Regions from separate parts of the Algoriphagus aurantiacus genome, predicted to be linked through region 3. Evidence: riboswitches for the same ligand, from Rfam matches in the RefSeq annotation. Region 3 holds a riboswitch; each other region holds the start of a gene.

Region 1 (10,068 bases), on a different contig from region 3:
GGAGGAGATTTTTCCCGCTTTAGAAAGCCTAAAATCTTGTCTTAGTATGAGTGCTTTTATGCTCAAATCTATCATGGTGAAAGAAAACATTTTGACAGACCCTTTTTACAAGCATCTATTTTCAGTTGAGGTCGTTAATGACTTGGTGTTAAAAGGGACTCCATTTAGGGATGCATACAAGCAGGTTGGGATGGATATAGAATCAGACAATTTTGCGCCGGATCAAAGTAAACTAAACCATTCACACGAAGGAAGTATTGGAAACCTGAACCTTATGGAAATTAATCTTAAAATGAAGAATGCAATCCAACAATTTAATTTTAACGACGTAGACCAATCCTTCAAAGATCTTTTAAAATTACACATTTAGCATGTTTTACATGAGTAGCTATAAAAATCCCATGCGATAATCTATTTTTACACCAAAATAGAAGAAAATTTTCATCTTCATTAAAACCCTATCTTTATAATGAATACCCTTTTTGGAAGCAATCTCAAATATGATGTGAAAGCCAGTCTTGTGGTTTTCTTAGTGGCATTACCACTTTGTTTGGGAATTGCAATTGCAAGTGGTGCACCTCCAATGTCGGGCCTAATTGCGGGAATTGTTGGAGGAATAATCGTTGGGGCCCTATCTGGATCACATGTAAGTGTTAGTGGTCCGGCAGCGGGATTGACAGTAATTGTACTCGATTCTATTAGCAGTATGGGGACTTTTCCCCTTTTTCTAGCTACCCTTGTTGTAGCTGGTTTGATCCAGTTGGCTTTGGGGATTTCTAAAGCTGGTGTAATTGGATATTACTTTCCACATGCTGTCATTAAGGGAATGCTTACTGCAATCGGCTTGATTCTAATCTTAAAGCAAATCCCACATGCCCTGGGCTACGATGTTGACTTGATGGGTGATCAGGCATTTATGCAGACTGATGATCATAATACATTTTCTGAAATTTGGTATGCAATCAAATATCATAGCATAGGTGCGATACCAATTGTGGTGATTGCAATGGGTATTTTGATACTTTTTGAAAGGCCAAAAATTAAAAATCATAAGATTCTAGGAGTCGTTCCTGGCGCTTTATGGGCTGTTTTATCTGGGATATTAATCAATTTTCTTTATGGAATTTGGAAGCCTGAATGGCAGCTTACAGGAGATCACTTAGTAAGTATTCCAGTTTTGGATAATTTTGGACAATTAGGTGATTTGCTGACTTTTCCAGATTTCTCCATGATTGGCGAAAGTACTTTTTGGATTGTAGCGGCTACCATTGCGATCATCGGAAGCCTTGAGACTCTATTGAGTATTGACGCGGCAGACAAACTCGACCCAATGAAAAGGACTACTCCGCCAAGTAAAGAATTAGTGGCTCAAGGCATAGGCAATTCTATCTCTGGGCTAATTGGAGGACTCCCCGTGACTGCTGTGATCGTGAGAAGTTCAGCCAACGTTGCTTCAGGCGCTAAAACCAAAATGTCTGCCATCCTTCATGGAATATTATTGATGATTTTAGTATTGAGTATTCCCAATATTTTAAATATGATTCCGCTCAGTTGTCTTGCTGCAGTATTGTTTTTAGTGGGATACAAACTTGCTAAGCCAAGCATTTTCATAAATATTTACAAAAATGGATGGGATCAATTTATTCCTTTTATTGTCACTGTAGTTGCCATCCTATTCACTGATCTTTTGGTGGGTATAGGTATTGGAATGGTATTCGGATTATTCTTTGTTGTAAAAACTAATTTCGTTCGCGCAGTAACGTTGACTGAATTGAACGGAAACTACCTTTTAAAACTTCAAAAAGATGTCTCTTTTTTAAATAAGGCGATATTAATGAAAAATCTATCTAAAATTCCATCAGATAGTAAAGTGATAATTAATGCTCAAAGAGCACAATTTATTGATCACGACATTCAGGAAGTATTAAATGACTTTATAGCTTCCTGTTCAGACAGAAATATTACAATTAAAGTAGATGGATATCAGCATCAAACCCACGAAAACATATGAAACCTTACGAGAAATTGTTAATACAGAATAAAGCTTGGTCATCCGATCAAAAACTGACCGATGGGAAATTTTTTGAAAGATTAGCCAAGCAGCAGTCCCCTAAATTTCTTTGGATAGGTTGTTCTGACAGTAGAGTTCCTGCAAATCAGATTACAGGGACGGACCCGGGAGAAATTTTTGTACATAGAAACATAGCAAATATGGTAGTTCATACTGATCTCAATTTGCTTAGTGTTTTAGAATATGCTGTAGCAGTACTTAAAGTAGAGCATGTCATCGTATGTGGTCATTATGGCTGTGGCGGAATAGAAGCTGCACTAAGTAACAAGAGCTTTGGTATCATCAACAAATGGCTTCTCAATATCAAAGAGGTATATAAGCAATACCAAAAAGAGATTGATTCAATCGAAAATCATGATGAGAAAGTAAATGCTCTGGTAGAATTCAATGTAATCGAACAATGCCAAGATCTAATAAAAACATCGATCATTCAAAAAGCATGGAGAGATAGATCGGCGCCCAAAATTCATGGATGGGCTTATGGGCTAAATGATGGATTGATCAAAGAATTGGTAAATATTGATCCTGATTTTAACAATATCAATCCTATTTTCAGGTTCGATCAGGAAGAATTAGATAAATAATTCAAGTTTTTCAGGTCAGCGAGTGAAAATATATTTTGATTTTCAACTCGCTGACCCTTTATTTGCATCATCCTTTCACTTTTAAGTGCTCGGATTTATAAAGAAGAGGCGAGAGACAGGCTCATAGACCCTCTGGCAACCTGGAAAGTCCAAGGTGCCAATTCCTGCCAAAAGAGATATTCTCCTTTGGAACTATAAGTTCATATTAAAATGCACTCAGGACACACCTTACAAACTTCTATTTCAATACTATCGTTAGTAAAGCATCATGCTTTATTCCCGTGCTGATTCTATTTCTGCCTATTTCGAATAATTCGTTATAGGCTTTTTAATGTTCACTATTTTTCAAACCATAAATCCAAAAAAATCATGTCAAAAACCCTTCACTTCGACACACTGCAAGTTCATGCTGGCCAAGAACCAGATCCAGCCACTAACTCTCGCGCAGTTCCTATCTATCAAACTACTTCCTACGTATTCAATTCTGCAGAGCATGGAGCAAATCTTTTTGGCTTAAAGGAATTCGGGAATATATACACCCGAATCATGAATCCCACCACGGATGTATTTGAGAAAAGAATAGCAGCACTGGAAGGCGGTGTGGCAGCTGTTGCTACCAGCTCAGGCCAAGCAGCTCAATTTCTAGCATTGAACAACATCATGGAAGTGGGAGATAATTTCGTGTCTAGTCCATTTCTATACGGAGGAACTTTCAATCAATTTAAAGTTTCATTTAAAAGAATAGGCATCGAAGCTAGATTTGCCAAAGGAAAAGGTCCTGAAGATTTCGAAGCACTCATCGATGAGAAAACTAAGGCAATCTATCTTGAGACAATAGGAAACCCTGAATTCAATGTTCCTGATTTCGAAGCTATTGCAGCTGTAGCCAAGAAGCATGATATCCCATTGATAGTAGATAATACCTTTGGAGCCGCTGGATATTTATGCCAGCCTATCGCCCATGGAGCAAATATTGTCACTTCCTCAGCTACCAAATGGATTGGTGGACATGGTAATTCCATTGGAGGTATAATAGTAGATGGAGGTAACTTCAACTGGGGCAATGGTAAATTCAAACAGTTCTCAGAGCCTTCAGAGGGATATCATGGCTTGAATTTCTGGGAGGTATTCGGAGAAAATAATCCACTAGGACTGCCCAATATTGCCTTTGCAATACGCGCGCGAGTAGAAGGACTTCGTGATTTTGGACCTGCTATCAGCCCATTCAATTCTTTTCTCTTATTACAAGGAATAGAAACACTTTCACTAAGAGTGCAAAAAACAGTGGAAAACACATTAGCCTTAGCACAGTGGCTAGAAGCTCATCCTTCGGTACAGAAAGTAAATTACCCAGGATTGGAATCATCTCCATACCATGAGTTGGCTAAAAAATACTTGAGAAATGGATTTGGAGGAGTTTTGAGCTTTGAACTGAAAGGAGATAAAGAACAAGCTTCAACTTTGATCAATAACCTGGAGTTGATTTCTCACTTAGCCAATGTAGGCGATGCTAAAACACTAATCATCCAACCAGCAGCTACTACCCACCAGCAGCTTTCAGATGCTGAACAACTTGCGGCCGGTGTCACTCCTACTCAACTGAGAATTTCATGTGGTATCGAACACATCGAAGATATCAAGTCAGATTTGCAACAAGCATTCGATAAAATCTAATTCTATAAATGAACCTTAAAAGTCAATACGCTACGATTACTATGTCCCAGGAAACATTTCATTCTAGTACACCTTTGCATCTGGAATCTGGAGAAATTCTTTCTGAAATTGATATTGCCTATACCACCTATGGGCAACTCAATTCGGATAAATCCAATGTGGTCTGGGTTATTCATGCGCTTACCGGCGATTCTAATGCATCAGAATGGTGGAATGGTCTGATAGGCGAAGATAAATTCTTCGATCCTGCTAATCATTTCATCATCTGTGCAAATCTGCTGGGATCATGTTATGGTTCTACGCAGCCGTTTAGTGAAAATCCTAGTACCGGAAAGCCATATTATTACGATTTTCCTCAGATGACCAGCAGGGATATGGCCGTAGGACTAGAGCGATTGAGGGTTCATTTACAACTAGACAGTATCCATAGCTTGATCGGTGGTTCTCTGGGAGGGCAAGTTGGACTGGAATGGGCGTACCTGCTGGGCACTAAGCTTAAAAATGCAATTATTTTAGCCTCCACAGCTAAAAGCACTCCTTGGGTTATTGGCTTCAATGAAACTCAAAGAATGGCTATAGAGTCTGATTGCACTTGGGGTGAATGCCATGAATTGGCAGGAAAAAAGGGGTTGGAAACAGCACGTGCCATAGCAATGCTAACCTATAGACACCCATTGGATCTTAAATCTAAGCAGGTGGATACTGATGGTAAAATGGATGATTATCGTGCCTCCTCCTATCTGCGCTATCAGGGTCAAAAATTAGCGAGTAGATTTAATGCACTCTCCTATTGGACACTCAGCAAAACGATGGATTCCCATGATCTTGGAAGAAATCGTGGTGGATTGGATATTGCCTTAAGTAAAATCGAAGCAAATGTGTTGGCAATTGGTGTGGATTCTGATTTACTCTTTCTCCCAGAAGAATCTCAGTATATCAGCCAAAAAGCGAAAAAAGGGACTTACAAGGAAATCACTTCTTCAGCTGGACACGATGCTTTCTTGATTGAATTTGAGCAGCTTTCCTATATTTTGAAATCATTTTACCTACAGCAAAAGCACTAAACGTTAATAAAATACATTGGTAAAAAAATAAGGCAGAAATTTCTTCCTTATTTTTTTACCCTATTCCATTCCACAGTTCGACTCACCCACGAATCGCCTAAAAAACCTTTGATCTCAAGAATGTCTTTCTTTTTAAGTTGTAATTCGCAATTATAACTTTTGCCAGATTTCGGGTCGTAAATTTTGCCGTCGCCCCAAATCCCATCCTTATACCTTAACCCTTCTAAAATAGTGAGCCCCATCAGCGGACGGTCCCTTAGAACTAGTTCTTCATTTAAACCATCGGTATATACCTCCGAAGTATCTTCATCTTGCATAAGCCAAATGATTTTGCCAATCATTTGAGAATCATTTTCCATGATTTCTATCTGGGCGGTTTTCTCTGTATTCCACCACACACCTTTGATTTTTGATTTGGATTGGGCAAGCGCACTTTCACTTCCTACTAGTATCAAGAAAATGCATATCGAAGCAAATTGACAAGTTTTCATAAAAAATCAGTTTAGTAAAATTTAAATTAGGCTAGATTTGATTTTACCCAATAACGTCCTAAAACCATACCTAATTATTAATGTATTCTAGTATTACGTTTTCTGGTACTATCATTCAGTTGCTACCTGAGAAAGCAATTTGGATTGCTGAAAGCTCAACTTTATTTATTGCTGACTTGCATTTTGGGAAAGCCGCACATTTCCGAAAATCAGGAATTCCCATACCAGAACCTATTCATAAACATGATTTAGAGACACTTACAGCACTAATAAAAAAATATTCTCCAACTGATTTTTACATTTTAGGTGACTTATTTCATAGCGATTGGAATGAACAATGGGAATCATTGAACGCATTCTTGTCAGACTTTAATCATGTCCGATTTCATCTGGTTAAAGGAAATCATGATGTACTGCCTCCCTTGGCTTATCGTCAATCATTATTTCAAATTCATGAAAATCCAGTCGAAATGGGGAATTTATTTCTCACTCATGAGCCAGCTAAGCATATTCCTGAAGGAAAATTGAATATCTGTGGACATATACATCCCGGAGTTCGCCTGTATGGCAAAGGCAGGCAATCTATAAGAATATCATGTTTTCATCAAAGCGAGAATCAACTGATACTTCCGGCATTTGGTAGATTTACAGGTCTTTCTTTAGTCAAGCGTAAGGCACAAGATCACATTTATGGAATTAGTGGAGAAAAAGTCATTAAAATCCTTTATCAAGAATAGATTGGCAATATCCTTGGGGAAAGTTACTTTTGAGCAGAAATCATAATATATGGCCAACTATCCACGAAAGAAAAAGACACTAGGGCACTTCAAATTCGGAAGTGTTCTCTTCAGCACTACCCTATCACTTTTTATAGTAGGTCTTTTCGGAGTGATCTTGATCCAGGCAAAAACACTGACAAGTATGATCCGTGAGAATATCGAGGTACAGGTATTCTTGGAAAAAAACTTGGGACAAAAAGACCTTGATGCGATTCATGACAACCTTTCCAAGCGATCTTTTATCCTTCAAAAAGGAGATACGCTGAATCTAAAGTTTGTATCAGATGAGGAAGCAGCTTCTACTTTTATAGAAAGTACAGGAGAAGACTTCACTAAATTCCTGGAAGACAATCCACTTCGCGACAGTTTTGTGTTGACAATCGCGGAAGAGTTTCAGACTTCAGAGCAATTAGAAGCTATTGTAGCTGAAATCCAGGCAATTCCAGGGGTATTTGAAGTTTCTTACATGACCGATTTGGTGGATTCAATCAACAAGAATTTACTCAAAGTAAGTTTAGTCTTAGGCGGGTTTATTTTGATTTTGATCATTACCGTAGTCATGTTGATCAATAATACCATACGTCTGGCCTTGTTCTCTCAGCGTTTTTTGATCCGTTCTATGCAGCTGGTCGGTGCTACCAGAGGATTTATCAGAAAACCATTTCTGTCCAGAGCATTCTTATTTGGAATGATGGCAGGTGCTTTTGCATCAGTGATTCTATTCGCTTTGGTGAAATATACTCAGGCGAATATTGAAGGATTCGCAATGCTTCAAAATCAACAATTGTTATTAGCTCTCTTCGGTATTTTGATTACAGTGGGCGGAATTCTCTCTGTACTCAGTACCTTGCGAGCAGTAAATAAGTATTTAAATATGTCTTTGGACGAACTCTATTAATAATGAGCAAATCTTCTTTCCCTTTTTCCCGCAAAAACTACAAGCTGATGTTTATTGGCATTGCGCTTATAATACTAGGTTTTATCATCATAGGCTTAGATGGTGAACCGCACGGTAACGGCGTTTTGGGACTTACTATCGGTCCGATAGTGACCTTGGCTGGATTTATTTTTGAGTTCTATGCGATTTTTGCCAAAACTGAAAGCAATTAAAAAAACGTGGAAATTATTGATGCGATTATCCTTGGGATCATTCAGGGATTAACAGAATTTTTGCCGGTTTCCTCCAGCGGTCATCTTGAACTTGGAAAGGCAATTTTAGGAGAAAGTAAAATGCCTGCAGAAGGTCTAATGTTTACGGTTGTAGTTCACTTTGCCACAGCCTTAAGCACTATTATTGTATTCAGAAAGGATATTGCAGAAATCTTCATAGGATTATTCAAATTCAAATGGAATAATGAGACACAATTTGTAGCTAAAATAGTCCTCTCCATGTTCCCTGCTGCGATTGTAGGAGTTGTATTCCAAGAGGAATTAGAAACACTATTCGACGGACAGATTGTTTTTGTGGGCTGTATGCTCATTTTGACAGCCGTCCTACTCTATTTGGCTGATAAAGCCAAATTTACTAACCAGCCAGTGACTTTCGGACAGGCACTGCTCATCGGCATAGCGCAGGCAATTGCGATTCTTCCTGGTATTTCCCGGTCTGGAGCTACGATCTCCACATCTGTTCTCCTGGGGATAGATAAGGCGAAGGCTGCGAGGTTTTCATTTTTGATGGTCGTTCCGTTAATCTTGGGAAAAATAGCCAAAGATATTTTAGATGGAGGTCTTTCATTGGAGACAGAAGGAATCGGATACCTTAGTGCAGGATTTATTGCTGCTTTCATAGCTGGCATAGCTGCATGTACCTGGATGATCAAACTTGTAAGAAGCAGTAAACTCAGTTATTTTTCAATTTACTGCTTTGTAGTTGGCGTGATTGCTATAGTAGCAGGATTATATTTATAGAATGCAAGAACCTTACGGAGAAGTATTTTTGATCAACAAACCACTTGAATGGACATCTTTTGATGTGGTAAAAAAAGTCCGAAATGCACTGCGGATCAAAAAAGTAGGACATGCCGGAACGCTTGATCCTTTGGCTACAGGATTGTTGATTGTTTGCGCCGGAAAAATGACCAAGCAAATTGATTCTTTTATGGGGCAAGAAAAGGAATATACTGGCACCTTCGTTTTAGGATCCACCACGGATTCTTTTGATTTAGAACAACCCATTGTGCCTGTTTCTGACCCCTCACATATTTCGCTAGAGCAAGTACGAGCTGCTGTAGCTGAACTTACAGGTGATATTATGCAAGTTCCTCCTATGCACTCTGCAATCAAAGTTGATGGAAAACGGGTCTATGAATCTGCCAGAAAAGGCAAAGAAGTAAAAATGGATCCACGGCCTGTCACGGTGAGTGAATTTGAGATTACCAAGTTTGAAAACCCAACTGTCGAGTTTAGAATCGTTTGCTCTAAAGGCACTTATATCCGAAGTTTGGCGAGAGACCTTGGCGAGAAATTGAATGTGGGAGCTTACATGAGTTCGCTTTGCAGAACAAGAATTGGTAATTTCAAACTCTCAGCAGCACATGAGCTTTTACCTTTGGTAGAAGAAATCAAAGCAAGAACAAATGAAAATCTATGAAGGCCTAAGTGATTTCCCTAAACTCTCCAATGCAGTGGTCACAAGTGGGACATTTGATGGAGTGCATCTCGGGCATCAGAAAATCCTTCATCGCATTCGAGAATTAGCTCGCTCCATAATTGGTGAGACAGTTCTTATTACTTTTTGGCCTCATCCCAGGTTGGTGTTATACCCAGATGAGCATAACCTGAGACTTTTGAGCACTTTTGAAGAAAAGGCTAAGCTACTTCGGCAATTTGGTATTGACCATTTGATCACGATCCCCTTCACCAAAGAATTTTCCCAACTTTCTTCCAAGGAATTTATTGAGTCAGTATTGGTAGATACAATACAAACCAAAAAACTGGTCATAGGCTATGATCATCGGTTTGGGAAAAATCGTGAAGGAAGTTTTGAATACCTGCAAGCACACCATGAAGAATATGGGTTTGACTTGGAGGAAATTTCCAGACAGGACGTGGAAGATATTGGCGTATCCAGTACAAAAATCCGTCATGCACTTGAAAACAGCGATATAGCCACTGCCATTAATTATCTTGGAAGACCTTATGAACTGAATGGTCTGGTGATCAAAGGACAGCAGATCGGTCGATCCATCGGATTCCCAACTGCCAATATCCATATCCCCAATGATTACAAACTTATCCCCAAAGATGGCGTTTACGCAGTAGAGGCTTTGGTGAATGGTGCACTGTACAAAGCCATGCTGAACATTGGAAATCGACCAACCGTCAATGGAACCCAAAAGACAGTAGAGGCCAATTTATTTGATTTCCAAGGAGATTTGTATGATAAACAGATCACTATTTATA
Region 2 (10,068 bases), on a different contig from region 3:
TCGAGTGGTGTCGCAGTTTGGAAATCACTTTGGGAAGATGAGTATTTATCTTTCGGGACCTTCTGGAGAAAGTGAAGTGATTTTGAGCTCTGAGCCTGGGGCAAGACGTGCCATTGCAGTTGATTTTGATAAAGACGGGGATTTAGATGTACTTGGGTTGATGGCGCAGTCCAAAGAAGGGATATATGCATGGTTAAATGAAGGAGCAAGCCAATTTAAAGAGAAAGCGATCCTTCAATTTCAGCCTGCATTTGGATCCAGTGACTTTAGGTTTGTAGATGTGAATGGGGATGGGCACAAAGATATTATTGTGGTGAATGGTGACAATGCGGATCTGTCACAAGTGCTCAAAAACTTTCACGGCGTTCATATCTATTTGAATGATGGTGAAAATGAATTTGAGGAATCATGGTTCTATCCTATGCACGGAGCAAGCGGGATTGAAATCGCGGATTTTGATGGAGATGGTGATCAGGATTTCTTTGTGTTGTCATTCTTTCCTGATGATTCGCAAAAGCCAAAGCAGAATTTGGTTTATTTCAGACAAAATGAAAAGGGTGAGTTTGATCCATTTATACTGAGTGAAACCGTTGAGGGAAATTGGCTGACTATAACTTCGGGCGATGCTGATTTGGATGGTGATATTGATGTAATGGTAGGAGCATTCGAATTTGATGATTTATATAAGGGAGCAACTAAACCTTGGAGACCATTTATTTACTTAGAGAACAAACTAAATTAAAATTTTGAAGTAGTGATTATTTTAAAAATATAGTATCGATTTATTATGTGTTTTAAATTATAATTTTTATTTACGGTGTAATATCGGTAATTTATTCTTTCACCTTAAATTTTAACCTATGGTAAAAAGTTTTCAAGGGGTTAGAATGGCAGAACCCAAAAAAGCCCCGATTCCGCAAATTCTCGTCAAGGAGTACATGAGTACTAACTTGATCACCTTTAAGCCAGATGATACCATTGATCAAGTGATGGAAATACTCACTAAGCGAAAAATTTCTGGAGCACCAGTGATTGACGCATCGGGTGCATTGATTGGTATTATTTCGGAGGTTGATTGCCTCAAAGAGATCATCAAAGGAAAATATACGAACACGCCAAAATTCCCGGCTAAAGTAAGTGAGCATATGTCCACAGATGTACTTACACTATCGCCTGATTTGTCAATATTCGATGCAGCGTCGCAATTTTTAGAACATAAAATCCGAAGATTTCCAGTGATGAAAGATGGGAGACTGTTAGGTCAGATCAGTCTGAGTGATGTGATTCGGGCTTTTCCTACCTTGAGGCAAACTACTTGGTAAAATATCAATAGCGAAAAAAGTGAATGCCTCCATAAAGGGAAACCTTGATGGAGGCATTTTTCTGAAAGGCAATTAACCACCGAGGACACCAAGGTTTTCACAGAGGAACGCAGTAGTGATAATTGTCAGGCTTAGAGCCTGCCTCGCCCAAAGGCAGGAAGCCGAACTTCATGAGACATTTTATTTTGATAAGTCAATCGCTCTTTCTACATCTAGTATAATATCTTCATAATGCTCCAGTCCCACAGAAAGTCTCACTAATCCATCTGAAATGCCTACTTGGGCTCTTTCATCAGAAGAAAGTTTGCTATGCGTGGTGGAAGCTGGATGAGTGATAATACTGCGGCTATCGCCAAGATTAGCTGTAATAGAGATCATTTGGAGCTGATCGATAAATTTCTGGGCTCGACTCACTCCGCCCTTCAAGTCCAAAGTAATTACTCCACCTCCTTGGCTCATTTGTTTTTTGGCAACTTCGTATTGTGGGTGCGATTTCAGGAAAGGGTATTTTACTGCAAGCAACTCTGAATTTCCTTCAAAATACTCTGCTACTTTAAGTGCATTACTACAGTGTCTATCCATTCTCACCCCCAGTGTTTCCATGCTTTTCGCCAGAATCCAAGCATTAAATGGGGATATAGATGGTCCAGTATGCCTAGCGAAAAAATGCACTTCTTTCATCAAATCAGCTTTACCTAAAATTAAACCACCTAGAACCCTTCCCTGTCCATCAATGTATTTTGTAGCACTGTGAGTCACGATATGAGCACCCCATTTTGCAGGTTGCTGAAGGTATGGCGAAGCGAAGCAATTATCCACTACTAATATTAGGTTATGTGCTGCCGCAAATTTACCCGCCCATTCCAGATCGATGATCTCCAAACCAGGATTGGATGGAGTTTCTATAAAAAGCATTTTGGTGTTGGGCTGTACTAGTTTTTCCCAATTCAAATAATCAGAAATGTCTCCGTACGTTGAGGTAATACCCCACTTGGGAAATACTCTGGTTAATAACTGATGCGTAGAGCCGAAAAGTGATCGGGCTGCAAGCACATGATCCCCTTGCTGCAGTAGAGCGGCAATACTTCCAAACATTGCAGCCATTCCTGATGCTGTCGCAAATCCATCTTCCGTTCCTTCAGCTGCACAGACCTTTTCGATCAAATCACTGGAGTTGGGATTGGCATAGCGGGAATAGATATTTCCTTCTATCTCATCTGCAAAAGTAGCTCTGGCCTCCTCAGCAGAATCAAAGGTAAAACTTGAGGTAAGATAGATCGGAGCAGAGTGCTCTCTTTGGCTGGACTTTGATGGTGAAATCCGCACAGAATTCGTTTCGAAGTGCTTACTCATGTATTGATCAGTTTAAATTTTAACAAGACTAATCAAGCAGATTTGAGAAAATCAAACCCAGAGGCGGTAAACGAACTAAAAGGGATTATTTGTGAAGTAAGCCAATCTATAGTTCCCGCGTCGGGTAGGATTTGGCACCGTTCTCCGTTTCGGGATGGTTGCCAGAGGGTCTTAGAGCCTATTCTCTCGCCTCTTCTTTATAAATCAGTTGCCTGAAGTGATGCAAAGAAAGAACGCGTTTAGTGGATTTCCAAATCTTATTTCATTTGGTTATAATTTATCTTTTAAAGGTCATACGGAATCTCGCATATATTTTAATCATTCCAGTGTGTGACGCTATAGTTATGCTCGATTTGATCAATCGTTAAATTGATTCATGGTACGCTCTATTCCAATAGTGCAAAAACTGAGGCTCATTTCTATCGCCTTGTCCATTATAGCGGGTAATTCAGCAAATTCATGCTGATTGAATTTCCCTAAAACAAAGTCAATTTGCCTTCCTTTTGGAAAGTCATCACCTATTCCCATTCGGAGTCTTGGGTAGTTTTGGCCGCCTGTGAGTTCCTCAATATTTTTCAGGCCATTGTGTCCAGCTGCACTTCCTTTAGGCTTCATGCGAAATTTTCCAAAAGGAATGGCAACATCGTCCACAATGACCAAGGTATTTTCTTTGGAAATCTGAAGCTCTTTCATCCAATAGTTCATCGCCTTTCCGCTTAGATTCATATAAGTGGTAGGTTTGATCAGGTGGATTGTTCTGCCTTTGTGTTTGAACTCTGTCTTGAAGGCAAGTCGGTCGCTTTTCCAGGAACATCCATTTGCATCAGCAAGTCTGTCCACTGTCAAAAATCCGATATTGTGTCTGGTGAGTTCGTATTCGGGTCCAATATTCCCGAGGCCTATGATTAGAAATTTCATATGTTTATAATTGATTTTTATGGCCAGATAGCCTGTCCCGAACTTGATTCGGGAGAATCTCGCAGGTCTTATAATCATCTCTCTGTGTGACGCTTGAGTTATGCCTGCCTGCCGGCAGGCAGGCTCGATTTCATCTTTCTGTAGCTATTTGGCTTGAAAATAAAAAATCCCGCCCAGTTGTGGGCAGGATTTTGAATGATTAAGAGACTGAATCTATTCCTCGTCTCCGCCTTTTTTGCCTCTAAGTGCTCTTGGGATACCAATAGTCACGATAGAAACGTTTGGATTTGTTAGGATTTCGAAGCCTTCAACTTTTACATCTTCAACTTTAAATGATTTACCCAAATCAAGGTTGGAAATATCAATAGGGATAACGTCAGGGAAGTCTTTTGCAAGACCTTTTACTTTCAGTACTCTAGTTTTTAATTCTAATTTACCACCTTTAGCAAGTCCTGGAGAACTTCCTTCAACTTTCACTGGAATTTCAAATTTGATAGGCTTGTCGTCTGCAAAAGCTACGAAGTCAGCGTGTAGAAGAGCCTCACTTACCGGGTGGAATTGTGCGTCCTTCAATACTGCTTTAATGATAGTTCCTTCGATGTTCAAGTCAACCATGTGAACCTCAGGAGTATAAATCAAGTCTCTGAAAAGGATGATTGGAGAGTAGAAGTGAATCTGCTCTTTGATACCAGGTCCGTAAACTACACAGGGAACATTACCTGATTCTCTCAATTCAGAAAGACTGGCACTGTCGAGATTTGCTCTTTTAAACCCTATAATCTCAAGATATTTCATATTGTATTTGTATTAAAATTGGTTCTTATATAAACAAAGAACTGATAGACGTATTTCCTGTCACGGCATGAATTGCCTTGGCGAACAGGTCAGCGACTGTCAATACTTTGATTTTGGATGATTGTTGTTTTGGAAAGATGGTGTCAGTGATCACCAATTCATCTAAAACTGAGTTTTCGATGTTTTCATAAGCTTTGCCAGAAAGTACGCCATGTGTTGCAATAGCTCTTACTGAAGTCGCTCCTTTCTCCATGACGATTTGCGCAGCTTTGCAGAGCGTGCCTGCTGTATCCACCAAATCATCCACAAGAATAACATCCTTACCCTCTACATCCCCGATTACTTGCATAGAAGCGATCTCGTTGGCTCTTTTTCTGTGCTTATCACAGACTACCATTTCTACTTCAAAATGCTTGGCGTAAGCCCTGGCTCTTGCTACTCCTCCCACATCCGGAGATGCAAAAATCATATCTGGAAGCCGTAGCGAATTCAAATAGGGCACAAAAATAGCTGATCCATTCAAATGATCCAAGGGTATATCGAAAAAACCTTGAATTTGTCCGGCATGAAGGTCGCAGGTCATGATTCGATCTGCTCCAGCAGAGGTGATCATATTAGCGATGGCCTTAGCTGCTATGGATACTCTTGGCCTATCTTTCCTATCTTGCCTAGCATATCCGAAATAGGGAATAACGGCGCAAACTTTATATGCGCTGGCTCTTTTTGCAGCATCTATCATCAGACAAAGCTCCAAAAGATTGTCACTTGGCGGTGTAGTGCTTTGTACCAAAAAGACTGTACAGCCTCTAATGGATTCGTCAAAGCTTGGTGATAATTCGCCATCACTGAATTTGGATAGCGTAAGATCTCCTAGCTTTTTGCCATAGTTTTTGGCGATTTTCTCTGCAAGTGATTGGCTGTTAGTGCCTGAAAATATTTTAACCTCGGACATGGTTAGTTGTTTTTTTCGGGAAAGGTTAGGAATGGATTTAAGATCAAAAGTAGTAATTTTTGAATGGATGGCTAGGGTGTTATAAGTTGATTCAGAAGATAAATTTGACTTCTGATGCTTTTAAACTCATTCTAACAGCAGCTAAGTGTGAAAAAGATGGCCTATTGATGAAAGCAATTGTTGTTAGTTAATCTTTTCACTCTGTTTCAGTGAATTGAGTTTGGATTACTTAGGACGATTTCATTGGTTACAGCTATGAATAGCTTATTGTTCATATTTTCCAGTCCTGTAAAATATGAACAAAAGAACCTTTTGATTACTGGTGACCTCTTTTTTCGTGCTAATTTAGAAAGCGAATAAACCAACCCATATGCTTATGAGATTAAAAATTACACTAGTTATTCTGCTTATATCCTTGTCATTAGGAGTATTTGCCCAGCGTATTCCGACGCCAAAAGCTCATTTTGGCTTTGATATAGGAGACGATTACAAACTTGCCAATTTCACAGAAACTGAAGCTTACTTCAAGAAAGTAGCTGATGCAAGTGACCGGGTAAAAATGGTTGAAATTGGCAAAACCGAATACGGAAGATCTCAGCCAATGATGATTGTGAGTTCCCCTGTTAATTTGGCGAAGCTGGACCAGTATAAAGAAATTTCGCAGAAACTTGCTCATGCTGAAATCACGCGCGAAGAGGCAGAGAAGCTTTCTGTAGAAGGCAAACCTGTGGTGTGGATAGATGGAGGTTTGCATGCCAATGAGGTCGTTGGCCCTCATCAGCTAATTGAGACGCTTTACCAATTAGCCTCAAGAGATGATGCGGAGACGCTGAAAATTCTGGATAACGTAATTATTTTATTAGTGCACGCGAATCCTGACGGGATGGAAATCATGTCGGAATGGTACATGAGGAAAGATGATCCTGAGGCCCGTGATCAGAATATTCCTATTCTCTATCAAAAATATGTAGGGCATGATAACAACCGTGATTTCTACATGAATAACATGAGCGAAGCGGCAAATATGTCTCTTCAGCAATACGTAGAGTGGATACCTCAGATTATTTACAATCACCACCAGACTGGCCCGGCAGGAACTGTAGTTGCCGGCCCTCCCTATCGGGACCCGTTTAATCATGTATTTGATCCGTTGATTATTACAAGCTTGGATGCAGTTGGAGCTGCCATGATCAATAGAATGCATCAGGAAGATAGACCAGGCTACACCAGATTAGACGGTTCTGTGTTTTCTACTTGGTGGAATGGTGGCCTGAGAACCACCCCTTATTATCATAATATCATAGGGATTCTTACTGAGATTATCGGCAATCCCACGCCTACTAAAGTCCCTCTGGTGCCTGAGCGTCTAATTCCAAATAATGGAACTCCCTATCCTGTGACACCTCAGGATTGGCACTTCAGACAATCCATTGACTATTCTGTTTCATTGAATTACGCCATCCTCAATCACGCTGTGCGACATGGTGATGAGTTGCTGTTAAATATTTATTTGATGGGCAGAAAGTCGATAGACAAGGGCAGTGAGGATAATTGGACGATGTATCCTAAATATGCGCAAGCCGTGGAAGATATTTTTAAAGAATCTCAGAAAAGTCAAGAAGATGATGACTCTTCCAGGTCAAGATTTCCTGCGCAGTTCTACGATTCTGTATATACAGATCCTGCCAACAGAGATCCTAGAGGATATATTCTTTCCGCAGATCAGCCTGATTTCTCTACGGCAGTGAAGTTCATGAATGCGTTGATCAAGTCAGGGATTTTGGTGGAAAAAGCTACAGATGACTTTACTGTAAACGGTAAGACTTATCCAGCTAATTCTTTTATCGTGAAAACAGCACAAGCCTTCCGTCCACATGTGATAGATATGTTTGAGCCGCAAGACCATCCAAATGATTTTCTTTATCCGGGAGGTCCTCCGATCCGTCCGTATGATGCAGCAGGTTGGACATTGGCTTTGCAAATGGGAGTGGAAGTTGATCGCCTATATGAAGGCTTTGAAGGTCCATTTGAGCGGATTCCATACGGAGAAATTCAATCTCCTCCGGCAAAGAATCTTGCAAACGGGTCAGGTTACTTGCTTGATGTGAGAAACAATAACAGTTTTATGGCGGTGAATGATTTGCTGAAAGCAAAAGTTAAAGTTTATAGAACTGCATCTTTAGTGAAAGGGTTGCCAGTTGGTTCTTTCTACGTAAGTGGAGGGAAAAAAGAATTGGAAGTAGCGGCCAAAGAGTATGGAGTATATCCAGTGCCTTCATCTATGCCAAAAGGAGCCACCCAAATACAGCCTGCAAGAATTGGGCTGTATGATTATTATGGAGGATCTATGCCTTCCGGTTGGGTTCGCTGGATGATGGAGCAATTTCATTTTGAATACCAATTGGTGTTTCCCAAAGAAATTGATGCCGGAAATCTGAATGATAACTACGATGTGCTGGTGTTTATCAGTTCTGGAATCCCAGGAGTTGGTTCGCGTGGTTATTCTAGATCGCAACCTAAGCCTGAAGAGATCGATGAAAAATACCATCATATGTTGGGGAGTTTTTCTGTGGATGAATCTGTTCCTCAGCTAAAGAAATTCATTGAAAATGGAGGAGAAATCATTTCAGTTGGGTCGGCTACAGAACTTGCTTACCACTTTGGGTTACCTGTGGAAGATGCGTTAGTAGAGATCGATGCAAATGGGAATGCAAAATCACTTCCAGGTGAGAAATATTACGTTCCAGGCTCTGTGCTGGAAATGCATGTGGATAATTCAGTGCCTATTAATTACGGTATGGGTGAAGAAGCCTATATCATGTTCAACAGAAGCCCAGTATTCAAATTGTCACCTTCTGCAGGAAACAAGGGTGTCAAGCCAATTGCATGGTTTGGAGATGAAGAGCCGTTGAGAAGTGGATGGGCATTTGGACAGTCTTACCTGAAAAATGGCGTAACTGCCTTCGAAGCTCAAATCGGTAAAGGGAAATTCTATGCTTTTGGCCCGGAGATTACTTTCAGAGCACAATCATATGGGACATTCAAAATGCTGTTTAATGGACTTTACAAATAAATAGTTAGATCTTTATTAAGTTAAAACCGCCCTCAGAAGGGCGGTTTTTCCATGGAATTTTTTAACTGCAGGGAACACGGAGTTATTATCAGTGAGTAAAATTAAATCCCGATGTACTTTAGTGTTTCCGTTCGTGTGACACGAACGGCGTCTAAGATGATTTTCTTCTCTAGAAGCTGGACTTGGTTTGTTTCCTGGTTTCGGGGGAATAAATCAGGAAACTTTTTTATCTTAAACGTATGCATTTTTCGAATCTTTTCATTTAATAAATCATGGAAAACATTAACTCAACTTTTATCTCAGGAATATATAATTGGTGCGATCGATGGTGTGAGCGCTGTGCTTTTACTGCGAGATGTAGAGTTTTTGAGAGGGAGAAAGAAAGAGATTTGAAAGAACCGGAAGACTTTTGGAATGCATTATCTGAGAATTTCAAGGAGACGTTGGATATGCTTCATTTGATTGCTGAGGAGCATGGTATTGACTTGGCACAAATCGCAAAGGATAGTGAGGCTGATACTTCGTTAGAAGAAAAGGATAAAAGGCTGGATGAGCATCCCTTGAGTATAATTACTAGTCAGTATTTGTTTGAGGGAAAAGATTGGATTGAGTCGTCCAAATTAAAAGAATATTGTGAAGAATTAACCCAGCAAGTAGATTTGGGAATGAGGCAAGTATCTGAGGTGAATAATCAAGTTGCTAAAATTGAAGAGGCTCTTGAAGTGATTCAATGGTATTTGTTTTTCATCCATGTGAAATCAAAAAGAGTGCTTAACGACCTTTCAGATGACTTTTGGGAAGAGTATCCTGAAGAGGAGAAAAGTTATAACGGGTCTGCGAAGATCGCGATGATATCAATTGAACGAAGTATGCAGGCTTGGAAAATACTGCTTGACGCAATGGGAGCCGAGCAGGATTCGATTTTGAATTTATTGGTTCTTTTGGATAAATCCAGAAAACTCCTGGCTGCTTTGGTTCCAAACTATGCTCAATTTATTCGACCAGGATTTGATGAATGATTCAGCAAATAAGTTGAGCTTCGTAACCATTGATCAGAAATCCGTTTGATAGTATCGTAAACTAAACTGATTTATGGAAGCCTATTTACATTATGCCCATGCTGAGCTTGCACTTTGGCAGTATAAAATGAAAAAAAAGCCCAGTCTTGGAGGACGGCTTACCCACGGTGTTCAGAATAAAATCAATAGCTGGATTCCAGATAAGGTTCATAAGGCGATCACCATGGCAATAGAAAACATGGTCAAAGCAGTTATCACTGGTTCGAGCTGGATTGTTCCAAAGCCGCATGAAAGTTTATCATTTAAGCAACGGGAGTTCAAAGTAAGAAGTAGGATTAATTGGTATCGTAATACAGCTTCTGTCGAAGGGGCAATAACTGGGGCTGGAGGTATTCTTATGGGATTTGCGGATTTCCCTGCTTTTCTGACGATCAAGATGAAAATGCTTTTTGATATCGCAGCGCTCTATGGTTTTGATACCAAGAATTTTCATGAGCGACTGTTTCTCTTGTATGTTTTTCAACTTAGTTTTTCCAGTCAGCAAAGAAGGAATGAATTGATTGGGCTTGTGGAAAACTGGGAGCAGCATAGGGAGACCTTACCTAATGATCTTAAGGAATTTGATTGGAAGACTTT
Region 3 (10,068 bases):
TCCAATTTCCTTCTCCATATCTAGCAGTTGGGAAATTGTAATCTTTTCCGAATGTTCTGGGCAAGCCGGATATCCTGGAGCCGGTCTGATACCGGGATATTCTTCTCTGATCAAAGAATCATTTTCAAGATTTTCATCCTGAGAATAGCCCCAATATTCCTTTCTCACCTGCTCATGGATGTATTCAGCAGCAGCCTCTGCCAGCCTGTCAGCGATGGATTTGAACATGATGTCATTGTAATCATCTCCATCTTTCTGAAATTCAGCAAGTTTTGCTTCCATGCCGATACCTGAAGTCACCGCAAAGCATCCCAAGTAATCTGTCTGTGTAGGATGTAAATAATCAGCTAATGAACGGTTCGGTACGCCTTTACCTTTTTTGCCTTGCTGACGCAAAAAATGAAAAGACGCTTTCTGATTACCTGCAACATCAAATACAGCTGCATCATCATCGGTTCTTTGTACTGGATAAAGGCCAAACACGGCATTCGCAGAAAGCCACCTCTCAGCAATCGCTTTATCTAGCATTTCATTCGCTTCATCGTAAACTTTCTTTGCTTCAGCTCCAACTACAGGATCGGAAAATATCTTTGGGAATTTCCCACTTAACATCCAAGTGCTGAAGAATGGAGTCCAATCAATGTAATTGCGGACTACATTCAAATCCAAATCCTTAAGGACTGTTCTTCCAAGTTTTTTAGGAACAACTGGCACATAGGATTCCCAGTTTATCTCTACTGGATTGGCTTTAGCTTCAGTATATGACACTAGTTGCTTTAAGGATTGTTTAGCTTCATGCTCTACACGGAGTTGCCTATATATTTCTTTATACTTTAACCGATAAGCTTCTTTGGTTTCTTCAGAAATAGCTTCTCCAGCGATAGGAACAGACTTACTTGCATCCATCACATGGATAACTGTACCGCTATACACTGGGTCAATCTTCACAGCTGTATGGATTCTGGAAGTAGTAGCACCTCCGATAAGCAATGGAATCTTGATTCCCTGACGCTCCATCTCAGAAGCCACATTCACCATTTCATCTAATGACGGGGTGATCAAGCCGCTAAGCCCGATGATATCCACCTTATTCTTCACGGCTTCGTCTATTATCTTCTGGGCATCTACCATTACTCCCAAATCAATGATTTGGTAGCTATTACATGCCAAAACCACACCCACGATATTCTTTCCAATATCATGCACATCGCCTTTTACAGTTGCCAAAAGAATCTTTTTCAAGGAAGACGCTTCCTGTCCTTCTTCAGGTAAAGGCATAAATGGTTCCAAATAGGCTACAGCCTTTTTCATCACCCGGGCAGATTTCACCACCTGAGGAAGGAACATTTTTCCCTCACCAAAAAGGTCTCCGACCACATTCATTCCATCCATCAATGGACCTTCTATTACCTTGAGCGGATTTTTAAGTTCTATTCTTGCTTCCTCTGTATCTTCTACAATGAAATCCAAAATCCCCTTCACTAAGGCATGTTCCATTCGCTTAGAGACAGGGTCAGAACGCCAAGCTTCATTTACTACTTCCTTCTTATCGGCCGATTTTACAGTTTCTGCAAAATCAAGCATACGCTCGGTAGCATCTTCTCTTCTATCAAAAAGAACATCCTCTACTCGGTCTAGCAAATCCTTTGGAATATCATCATAGATTTCTAGCATGGTTGGATTCACAATCCCCATGTCCATCCCACTTTTGATCGCATGATATAAGAATGCCGCATGCATAGCTTCCCTCACCGGATTATTACCTCGGAAAGAAAAACTAACATTACTTACTCCTCCACTAACTTTGGCACCAGGAAGATTTGCTTTAATCCATTTGGTGGCGTTAAAGAAGTCCAACGCATTTTTCCTATGCTCATCCATCCCGGTTGCTACAGGAAAGATATTTGGATCAAAAATGATATCCTGAGGATTAAACTTCACTTGATCCACAAGCACCCTATAGCTTCTCTCACAAATTTCTATACGTCTCTCGTACGTATCAGCCTGTCCGTCTTCATCAAAAGCCATAACTACTACAGCAGCACCAAATTTCTTTACGGTCTTGGCTTGCTGGATGAATTCTTCCTCTCCATTTTTCAAAGAGATCGAATTCACTATTCCTTTTCCTTGCACGCACTTCAGCCCTGCTACAATGATCTTCCATTTGGAACTATCAATCATAATCGGGATTCGGGAAATTTCCGGCTCTGAAGCAATCAGATTCAGGAATTTGACCATTGCAAATTCACCATCAAGCATTCCTTCGTCCATGCAGACATCCAGCACCTGAGCACCACCTCTTACTTGATCCAAAGCTACTTCTAGTGCTTCATCGTAATTCCCGTTCAATATCAATCGGGCAAACTTCTTCGAACCAGTGATATTGGTTCGCTCGCCTACATTGACAAAATTGATTTCAGGGGTAAAAACCAAAGGCTCTAAGCCTGATAGTTTCATGTAATTATTTCTTACCATCTTCTCAGTCCAACGTTTCTTCTAATTCTTCTTCTTGTAATTTTCTAGGCTGAAAATTGGCAGCCATATGTGCTAAAGCTGAAATATGCTCGGGCGTAGTGCCACAGCATCCTCCCAGGATATTTAGCATACCTTCTTTCAAAAAGTCTCTAACCTGATCGGCCATTTCATTGGCTCCTTGATCGTATTGGCCAAATTCATTTGGTAAGCCTGCATTGGGATAGGCACTCACATAGAATGGTGCTTTTTGCGCAAGCACTTTCAAATAAGGTCGTAATTCTTTGGCTCCCAAAGCACAATTCAATCCAACTGAAAGCAATGGTACATGAGATATTGAAATCAAAAATGCTTCTGTGGTCTGTCCTGAAAGTGTGCGTCCTGAAGCATCTGTGATTGTCCCAGAAATCATTATTGGAATTCCTCCATCTTTGGGATCTAAGGGAATATTTCTTTCCTCATATACATCTTGAATAGCGTATAATGCTGCTTTAGCATTCAGTGTATCAAAAATTGTTTCCACCAATATTATATCAACTCCACCATCTAGCAAGCCTCGAACTTGCTCAGCATAAGCTTCTGCCAGCTGATCAAAAGTAACCGCACGGTACCCTGGATCATTTACGTCAGGAGAAAGTGAGGTAGTTCTATTTGTTGGGCCAATAGCTCCAGCTACAAAGCGGGGTTTCTCCGGATTTTTGGTTGTGAATTCGTCTGCTACTTCCCTTGCCAGCTTCGCAGATTCGAAATTTATAGTATAAGCCAAATGAGAAAGCTCATAATCTGCTTGAGCTATGGTAGTTGCAGAGAAGGTGTTGGTTTCTATAATATCTGCTCCTGCCTTGAAGTATTCAGCATGAATATCCTTGATGATCTGAGGTTTACTCAAAGACAACAAGTCATTGTTTCCCTTTAAAGATTTAGGATGTGAGGCTAGTTCGGGTGTACGAAAATCCTCCTCAGTCAATGTATATCGTTGAATCATGGTCCCCATGGCTCCATCGAGTATCAAAATTCGCTGAGAAAGTTGTTGAAGTAGGGATTCTGTTCTGTTTTGCATACTAATTTTTTGTTTATCAAAAAGCTTGTCGAGCAAAACACGGAGAGAAGTACAAAGTACTAGTCCGCTCATCTGTTCCCGATGAATCGGGATGGGAGTTAGCACCTTGGCTACAGGTTGCTAAGACGTCATTGGGCCCTTCCCTCAGTCTTTCTCGATAAGCTGCCCAAAGTTAATATCATTTTGATAATAAAACAGGAGTTTTGCTTAAAAGGACACACTAAAAGTAGATTCGGATTAACCAAAGGAAAAAATCATGGCCTAACTCCTATTCCAAAACTCAGATAAGACCCTGACATATAATTTGCCATACTTAAATCGCCAAGTTTGTAGTTTGCCAAGGGAATTTCATACCCGGCAGCTGCTGTAAATACAAGTTTAAAAAGTTTTCGTTTTGTCATTGGGACACCATAGTCTACAAAGACCTCTGGCTTTAGCATTAGCCCGTTATTCTTCAAATATCCGTCAAACTCTCTTTGCTCAAATAGCTCCGGAAAATCGGGTTTCTGTTCTTTCAAAAGGGAGTACCGGATATTGCCAAAGCCAAGACCTGCTAATGCACCTAATCCAAAATTCCTATATTCAATCAAATTGTACCCCATATTTCCATAGACTCTTAAGCTATTTAAGGAGTGTTCTTTTTCAGCGTTTGCATTTTCACTAAGTGCAAGGTTATAGAGCTCTGCGCCATAAAGGAACCGCTCCGTATTTCCTAATATCCTCAAGCCCCAGTTGGACGGAGAACCATTCAATGGATTAAGACCAGCCTCTTCTAGCTTTTCATTGAATTGCTTAGCCGAGGTAAAGTGAATACTGCTAATCAATGAAATCCCAATGCTAGCATCTTTGTAAAAAAAGTTTCGATCTGGCAGTGAAATCCCAGCCCCTACTCTTACAAAAGCTCCATTTTGGGTATTATCAAATGAAATTCCATTCATATTCCATTTTCCTTCCAAAGGGCTGAATGCATACCCCACTTTGGTGATAAGTTGCAATGCCTCTGGTCTGCCGGGCAGATCAAAATCATAGCTCAACTGAAAGCCGATCTCAGTAAGGAAATTGCCATAATTGAATGTTCCCTGTTGAATATCCTTTTTTCTCAGTACAAACCCCTGCTCTGGATTAGCTAAAAAAGCACCCAAATCTTCACTACGCTCGGATGGTAACATTTGAAAGTTGAGAAAGCCAACCCCTAAAGACATGTAATGGATCAGCTGAAATCGAGATTCTTCTGTAAATGCGTAGCCAATGTTTAATAAGGCCCTTGAAGTCCTGTATTTTATCCTAAAATCATCCAACTCACTCACTCCACCTCTATTGTGCAATAAATCCATCCCAAGAACAAAATCATTTATTCTAGCTTGATAGCCCAATCCAATAGTCTGATATCTATTTCTTAGTCCCGACAATCCCCTTTGCGCAAGCAAATCATCAAATTGATTGAGTTTTCCTCCTGAAGTGCCCAATACCGCATAGAAGGTTGTTCGTTTGGTTATTAATTGTTGCCCGTCTGCTTTGGCAACAACAAAAAAGATAAACAACAGGACTATGTATCTATTAAAAAGGGGCATTGAATGGTCGATTTGGAATAAGCGGGGGAAAACCTACAGCTCTCAGGCAAAAGTAATGCTAAACCACTATCAACTGATATCTTTCGAATTAAGATATTCAGCTAATTTCCCATATAAATCTTCCGAAGTAAATGGTTTTTCTATAAAACCGTTAATTCCAAATCCCCCCATCTCTTCCTTAATCTCATGATAAGAAGAAGCAGATAGAATTAATATGGGTATTTGACTTTTGCTAGAATTCTTATTTTCACGAATTAATTTGGCTACAGAAAAACCATCAAGTAGAGGCATCTGAATATCCAAGAGTACAATATCAAATTCACCTTGATCAAACTCTTCAAGCGCCTCTTGACCGTCTGATGCAATAACTAAGTTGCCAACATGCCATTTTTTAAGGAATTTCTTAATCAAAATCTGATTCACCATATTGTCTTCTGCCACCAAAATCGATGCCTCCTCTATGGGTTTTTCCTTGTATTCTAATTGCTGAGTATGATCAAAATTATTTCTCTCCACACTAATAAATTTCATTTTAAACTCAAAGATAGTTCCTTTGTTCAGAGTTGTCCAGAAGTTAATTTTCGAACCATAAAGTTCAACTAATCTTCTTACAATAGCTAATCCAAATCAAGCACCTTTTAATTTTTAAGGCATCAAATCCTTAATAAATCACATTCCTTGTAGCACCTTGACAGATCAAAAGAAGTAATACAAGTTTTCCCGTAAACCTTTTTCCATAAATATTCGTGAACTCCGACAACAAAATATATTTTAAAACTAACAACACATCACTATGATAGTAACTACCACGAACACACTTGATGGCTACAGCGTGGATCAATACTTAGGAATTGTTTCTGGAGAGACCATTATTGGAGCCAATGTCTTCAAAGATTTTTTCGCAAGTATCACCGATATTGTCGGCGGTCGTTCATCTGCTTATGAGCGTGTTTTACGAGAAGCAAAAGCTACTGCAATGGCGGAAATGGAAATGCAAGCTAGAGCATTTGGAGCGAATGCTATAATCGGAATTGATCTGGATTATGAAACTATCCGTGACGGAATGCTGATGGTCACAGCAAGTGGTACTGCGGTGAAAGTGCTAAAACACTAAAATCTAGTCCTGAATTTTCAGGACTTTTTTATTTGTCCTAAGACTTTTTCAGCTGTTGTCTTTTTACAGAAATGATCTCCTACAATTACATTTGGAGCTGTCTTGCACATATCCATACACTTCGTTTTGATGAATTTACAACTCCCTTTCAGAGGAGCTTCATCTGTAATCTCCTTCAATTCTTTGTACAGCTTTTTGGCTCCGTCTTTCTTACAATCAGATCCATTGCATATAAAAACTAATTTTCTAGTATGTTTCATTACCCTATTGAAATAGCCTGCATCATCAATCCACAAAGATATGCACCATACGTACCCGCTGCATATCCTAACACTGCCAAAAGCACACCAACTGGTGCCAGAGAAGCATCAAAAGCTGCTGCTACTATCGGTGCAGATGCTGCGCCTCCTACATTTGCCTGAGACCCCACTGCTACATAAAAGAATGGAGCCTTGATAATAAATGCTACGATAAGCATTATGATGATATGGAAGAACATCCATACAATGCCAATTAGAAATAATACTGGATTATCCAATACGGCTCCCAAATCCATTTGCATACCCACTGTAGCTACCAACACATAGAGTAAGACACTTCCCATTCGAGAAGCTCCCGCTCCCTCAAGATTACGGGCTTTGGTAAACGATAATAGTAATCCTACTGTAGTGGCTATTACCACTATCCAGAAAAAAGTTGAATTCAGGGAATACTGTTCTAACTCCGGATAATTTTCTCCAATGTATGGAGCCACAAAATCAGCAATCAAGTGTGAAAACCCTGTAACCCCAAATCCAATTCCCAAAATAACCATCGTGTCTTTCAAGGTCGGAATTCGCATGATTCCCGCTCTGAATTTTTCTATTTTATCTCTCAGCTCATAAATAGCAGAGTTATCAGCCTTGAATATCTTATCTATCTTATCTGGTTTAGCAGCCCAATATAAAAGAAAAGCCATCCAAACATTGGCTACTAACACATCCACAGCGATCATCTGACTGAATAAAACCGGGCTTGGTTCGAATACTCTCAGCATTGCAGTCTGATTGGCACCTCCTCCGATCCAAGAACCTGCTATAGTGGATAATCCTCTCCAGATCTCATCGGGACCATTTCCTCCCAATAAATCAGGAAAGAAAAACCCTACAGTGAACAGGGCAAGAGGCCCACCGAGTATAATCCCCAATGTTCCTGAAAAAAACATGATAATTGCCTTTGGGCCAAGTTTGGAAATACCCTTGATGTCAATACTAATAGTAAAAAGAACTAAGGATGCCGGAAGAAGATATCTGCTGGCGACATCGTATAGTTTAGAGGTTTCCCCTGAAATCAGCCCAAAAGAATTAGCAAGTGCTGGTATGAAATAACAAAGCAAGACGGTGGGAATTACTCCGTAGAGTTTCTTCCAAAAAGGTTTATCACTGGCTGAAGTAGCAAAAATGAGTGCGAGTATTGCCATAAGCAACCCAAAAACTACAGCATCATTTGTAAGCAAGGGAGTATTTTCTTCCATTATATCTGGGATAATCGATTGCAACAATAGCAACAATTGTCCAAAAAGACCAGAACTCTAATTCTTTCCGTTTTCCAGAATCTGCAAAAACTCACTTAAAATCATAGCTGTAGCTCCCCAGACCATCTCTTGATCCACTTCAAAATATGGCGTATCCAAGCGGAAATTATTGCTGAATTCTAATATTTTCTGCTTACGAATAGCTGGCTCATAAAGTGTACTAACGGCTGTTTGGATGATTCTTGCCACTTCTTTTTCTTCTGGAACAAAATCCGGGACCACCTCAGAATAACCCAAAATAGGACTTACTAAAAAATTGCTGGTTGGTATAAACAAATCACTCATCCGGCCAATCAATTTGACTTGCTCAGGAAGGATCCCTACTTCTTCCCAAGCCTCTCGAAGAGCAGTTTCTATTTCGTCCTCGTCTTCTACTTCCATTTTCCCCCCAGGAAAAGCAATCTGTCCACTGTGAACACCAGGGTAAACAGGCCGTTTGATCAGAGGGAAAAATGCTTTGTTCTCATAAGGATAAATAAGTATCAAAACAGAACTTTTGCGATGATTTTTTGGAAGTTTTGGATCAAACCTCCTCATATCGACAGGATTGGGAGACATGGAAAGCTGCGCTTCTTGGCCGGGCAGTGGATGTTTCATTCCATTTTCCAACAAACTCAAAACGCTTCTAAAATCCATTTTTACCCTAAATCTATTTGTTTGATCTTCTTATTAATGTAGGATTGGGATTCATATGATGGAGACACTTTGTCAAATTGAAATTGCCTTAGCATATGATTTTCCACATTGATCAGCCAGGCCATTGGTCTATATCCAGACTCTTCCTGAAAAAATCCAAATACTAAGAACTCTCTTTCATTTAACCACATACCATCCTCAAACATCCCCGATGGGCCCATGAAAAGTAAGCGTTCCTTCATCCCATCTTCCTTATACCAAACTACCTCTGAATCTGGGTTTAAAAATGGATAATCAATTGTCTCTTGGGCTTCAATTTTATAACTATAAATATCTATAGTTCCATTACCAGTCGGATGAGGAAACTGATAAGGATAAAGTGGATCCCCCTTCAGGATAGGGTTTTTCTCAGGCATTTCCATGGGATCTATGGAATCAGTCATCACTAATTCAAATTGTGAAGCATCAAACAAACCAAGATCGGTACTCCAATGGCTATACCAGTTTTTATTTTGAGCTAATGCTAAATCTATAAGCGCTCTATTCCGGGTTATTTCTTCTTCAATATCCGAAATGTTTTCAATACGCTCATTAGCTTGTTGATCTTTAGAATCACAAGCTAAAAGAGACATGAAAGCAATGCCAACTGTAGTCAAATAATTAAACGTGGATTTTGGACTCCTCATAGAAGATTAAATTGAGAAGGTTAAGCTAAGTCAGGATGACTAAAAAACAAAAAAGGTTGGGACATTGACCCAACCTTTTCCTGCTCTCAAACCTATTAAACCTATTGTAGATATTCGTTTTATGAATACCTCCGAAAAGTATAAAATGTTTTCATATCCTCCAAACAATCGATTGCGAAAGATTTTCAAAATTTTATTTCCCCAAAGATTTTCTTTTATAAACCCTTAAAAATCAATGAAATTATATCTTAGCTAAACATTAAAATTTTATTAAATATTTTTTTGAATTTGCTCATCCCCTGAACAGTTTACTTTCTATGATCTTAACACTATCGCAACAAGTCGCCAAAAAAATTTATACCGGCTTCATTACTTACATGGAGCGTTTCAATACCTATACTCGATTGGCTCCAAAATATTTCAGCGAAAAAGCCTGGCATGACACACATCTTAACAATAAACAGCGACTTCGTCTATACAAGGATTTGCTATTTCCCCTTGCTAAGGAATGCTCAGAAATCTTGGGAGAGCAAGCATCTGATTCTTCCAGTTGGACGGAGATAAAACACATGTATCAATTGCTGATTTCTGAAAGACCTGACATGGAATTAGCTGAAACATTTTTCAATTCAGTAATCAGAAAAAGCTTTCCGAAAATGACCATTGATGAGGAATTGATGTTTGTCATGGAGGGTTTTGATTCCTGTGCCGTAAGAGAGTCAGATGAACTCCTGAGAACATACCCTTCTTTTTTTGGTTTGGAAAAAAACATCCGCCAAATCCTCGATGATTACGATTTTGGAGCACCTTTTATGGACAAAGAGCAAGACATCAAATTTCTGATAGCTGGTGTTCGCAAGGTGATTTTGACAAGGTACACGGTTGGTCCAGATACAAAAACCCAGATTTTGAAATCTGTCTTTTATAGAAATAAAGCAGCTTATTTAATCGGGAGA

What was found. Region 3 has a riboswitch for S-adenosylmethionine ahead of SYJ56_RS17765 (homocysteine S-methyltransferase family protein). Riboswitches for the same ligand answer to the same signal wherever they lie in the genome.
Region 1: another riboswitch for S-adenosylmethionine. It lies ahead of SYJ56_RS08320 (O-acetylhomoserine aminocarboxypropyltransferase/cysteine synthase family protein); the one in region 3 lies ahead of SYJ56_RS17765 (homocysteine S-methyltransferase family protein).
Region 2: another riboswitch for S-adenosylmethionine. It lies ahead of SYJ56_RS04320 (trans-sulfuration enzyme family protein); the one in region 3 lies ahead of SYJ56_RS17765 (homocysteine S-methyltransferase family protein).

What each region holds. Positions count from the first base shown of each region.
Region 1 covers NZ_JAXRUT010000006.1:113,042-123,109, reverse strand. The annotation lists gene argH (argininosuccinate lyase) at 1-370, shown strand, start outside; gene SYJ56_RS08330 (SulP family inorganic anion transporter) at 470-2,011, shown strand; gene SYJ56_RS08325 (carbonic anhydrase) at 2,008-2,655, shown strand; SAM riboswitch class I at 2,748-2,856, shown strand; gene SYJ56_RS08320 (O-acetylhomoserine aminocarboxypropyltransferase/cysteine synthase family protein) at 3,025-4,329, shown strand; gene SYJ56_RS08315 (homoserine O-acetyltransferase family protein) at 4,338-5,393, shown strand; gene SYJ56_RS08310 (DUF2147 domain-containing protein) at 5,441-5,884, opposite strand; gene pdeM (ligase-associated DNA damage response endonuclease PdeM) at 5,965-6,621, shown strand; gene SYJ56_RS08300 (cell division protein FtsX) at 6,671-7,561, shown strand; gene SYJ56_RS08295 (DUF3098 domain-containing protein) at 7,564-7,773, shown strand; gene SYJ56_RS08290 (undecaprenyl-diphosphate phosphatase) at 7,780-8,574, shown strand; gene truB (tRNA pseudouridine(55) synthase TruB) at 8,576-9,256, shown strand; gene SYJ56_RS08280 (bifunctional riboflavin kinase/FAD synthetase) at 9,243-10,068, shown strand, end outside.
Region 2 covers NZ_JAXRUT010000003.1:164,422-174,489, forward strand. The annotation lists gene SYJ56_RS04310 (FG-GAP repeat domain-containing protein) at 1-742, shown strand, start outside; gene SYJ56_RS04315 (CBS domain-containing protein) at 861-1,322, shown strand; gene SYJ56_RS04320 (trans-sulfuration enzyme family protein) at 1,503-2,675, opposite strand; SAM riboswitch class I at 2,779-2,881, opposite strand; gene pth (aminoacyl-tRNA hydrolase) at 3,033-3,593, opposite strand; gene SYJ56_RS04330 (50S ribosomal protein L25/general stress protein Ctc) at 3,807-4,388, opposite strand; gene SYJ56_RS04335 (ribose-phosphate pyrophosphokinase) at 4,414-5,340, opposite strand; gene SYJ56_RS04340 (M14 family metallopeptidase) at 5,717-8,413, shown strand; gene SYJ56_RS04345 (hypothetical protein) at 8,686-9,432, shown strand; gene SYJ56_RS04350 (EcsC family protein) at 9,506-10,068, shown strand, end outside.
Region 3 covers NZ_JAXRUT010000019.1:71,150-81,217, reverse strand. The annotation lists gene metH (methionine synthase) at 1-2,475, opposite strand, end outside; gene SYJ56_RS17765 (homocysteine S-methyltransferase family protein) at 2,480-3,532, opposite strand; SAM riboswitch class I at 3,598-3,696, opposite strand; gene SYJ56_RS17760 (hypothetical protein) at 3,787-5,103, opposite strand; gene SYJ56_RS17755 (response regulator) at 5,173-5,634, opposite strand; gene SYJ56_RS17750 (YbjQ family protein) at 5,897-6,217, shown strand; gene SYJ56_RS17745 ((2Fe-2S) ferredoxin domain-containing protein) at 6,235-6,477, opposite strand; gene SYJ56_RS17740 (DUF819 family protein) at 6,477-7,730, opposite strand; gene SYJ56_RS17735 (NUDIX hydrolase) at 7,788-8,426, opposite strand; gene SYJ56_RS17730 (hypothetical protein) at 8,429-9,112, opposite strand; gene aceK (bifunctional isocitrate dehydrogenase kinase/phosphatase) at 9,430-10,068, shown strand, end outside.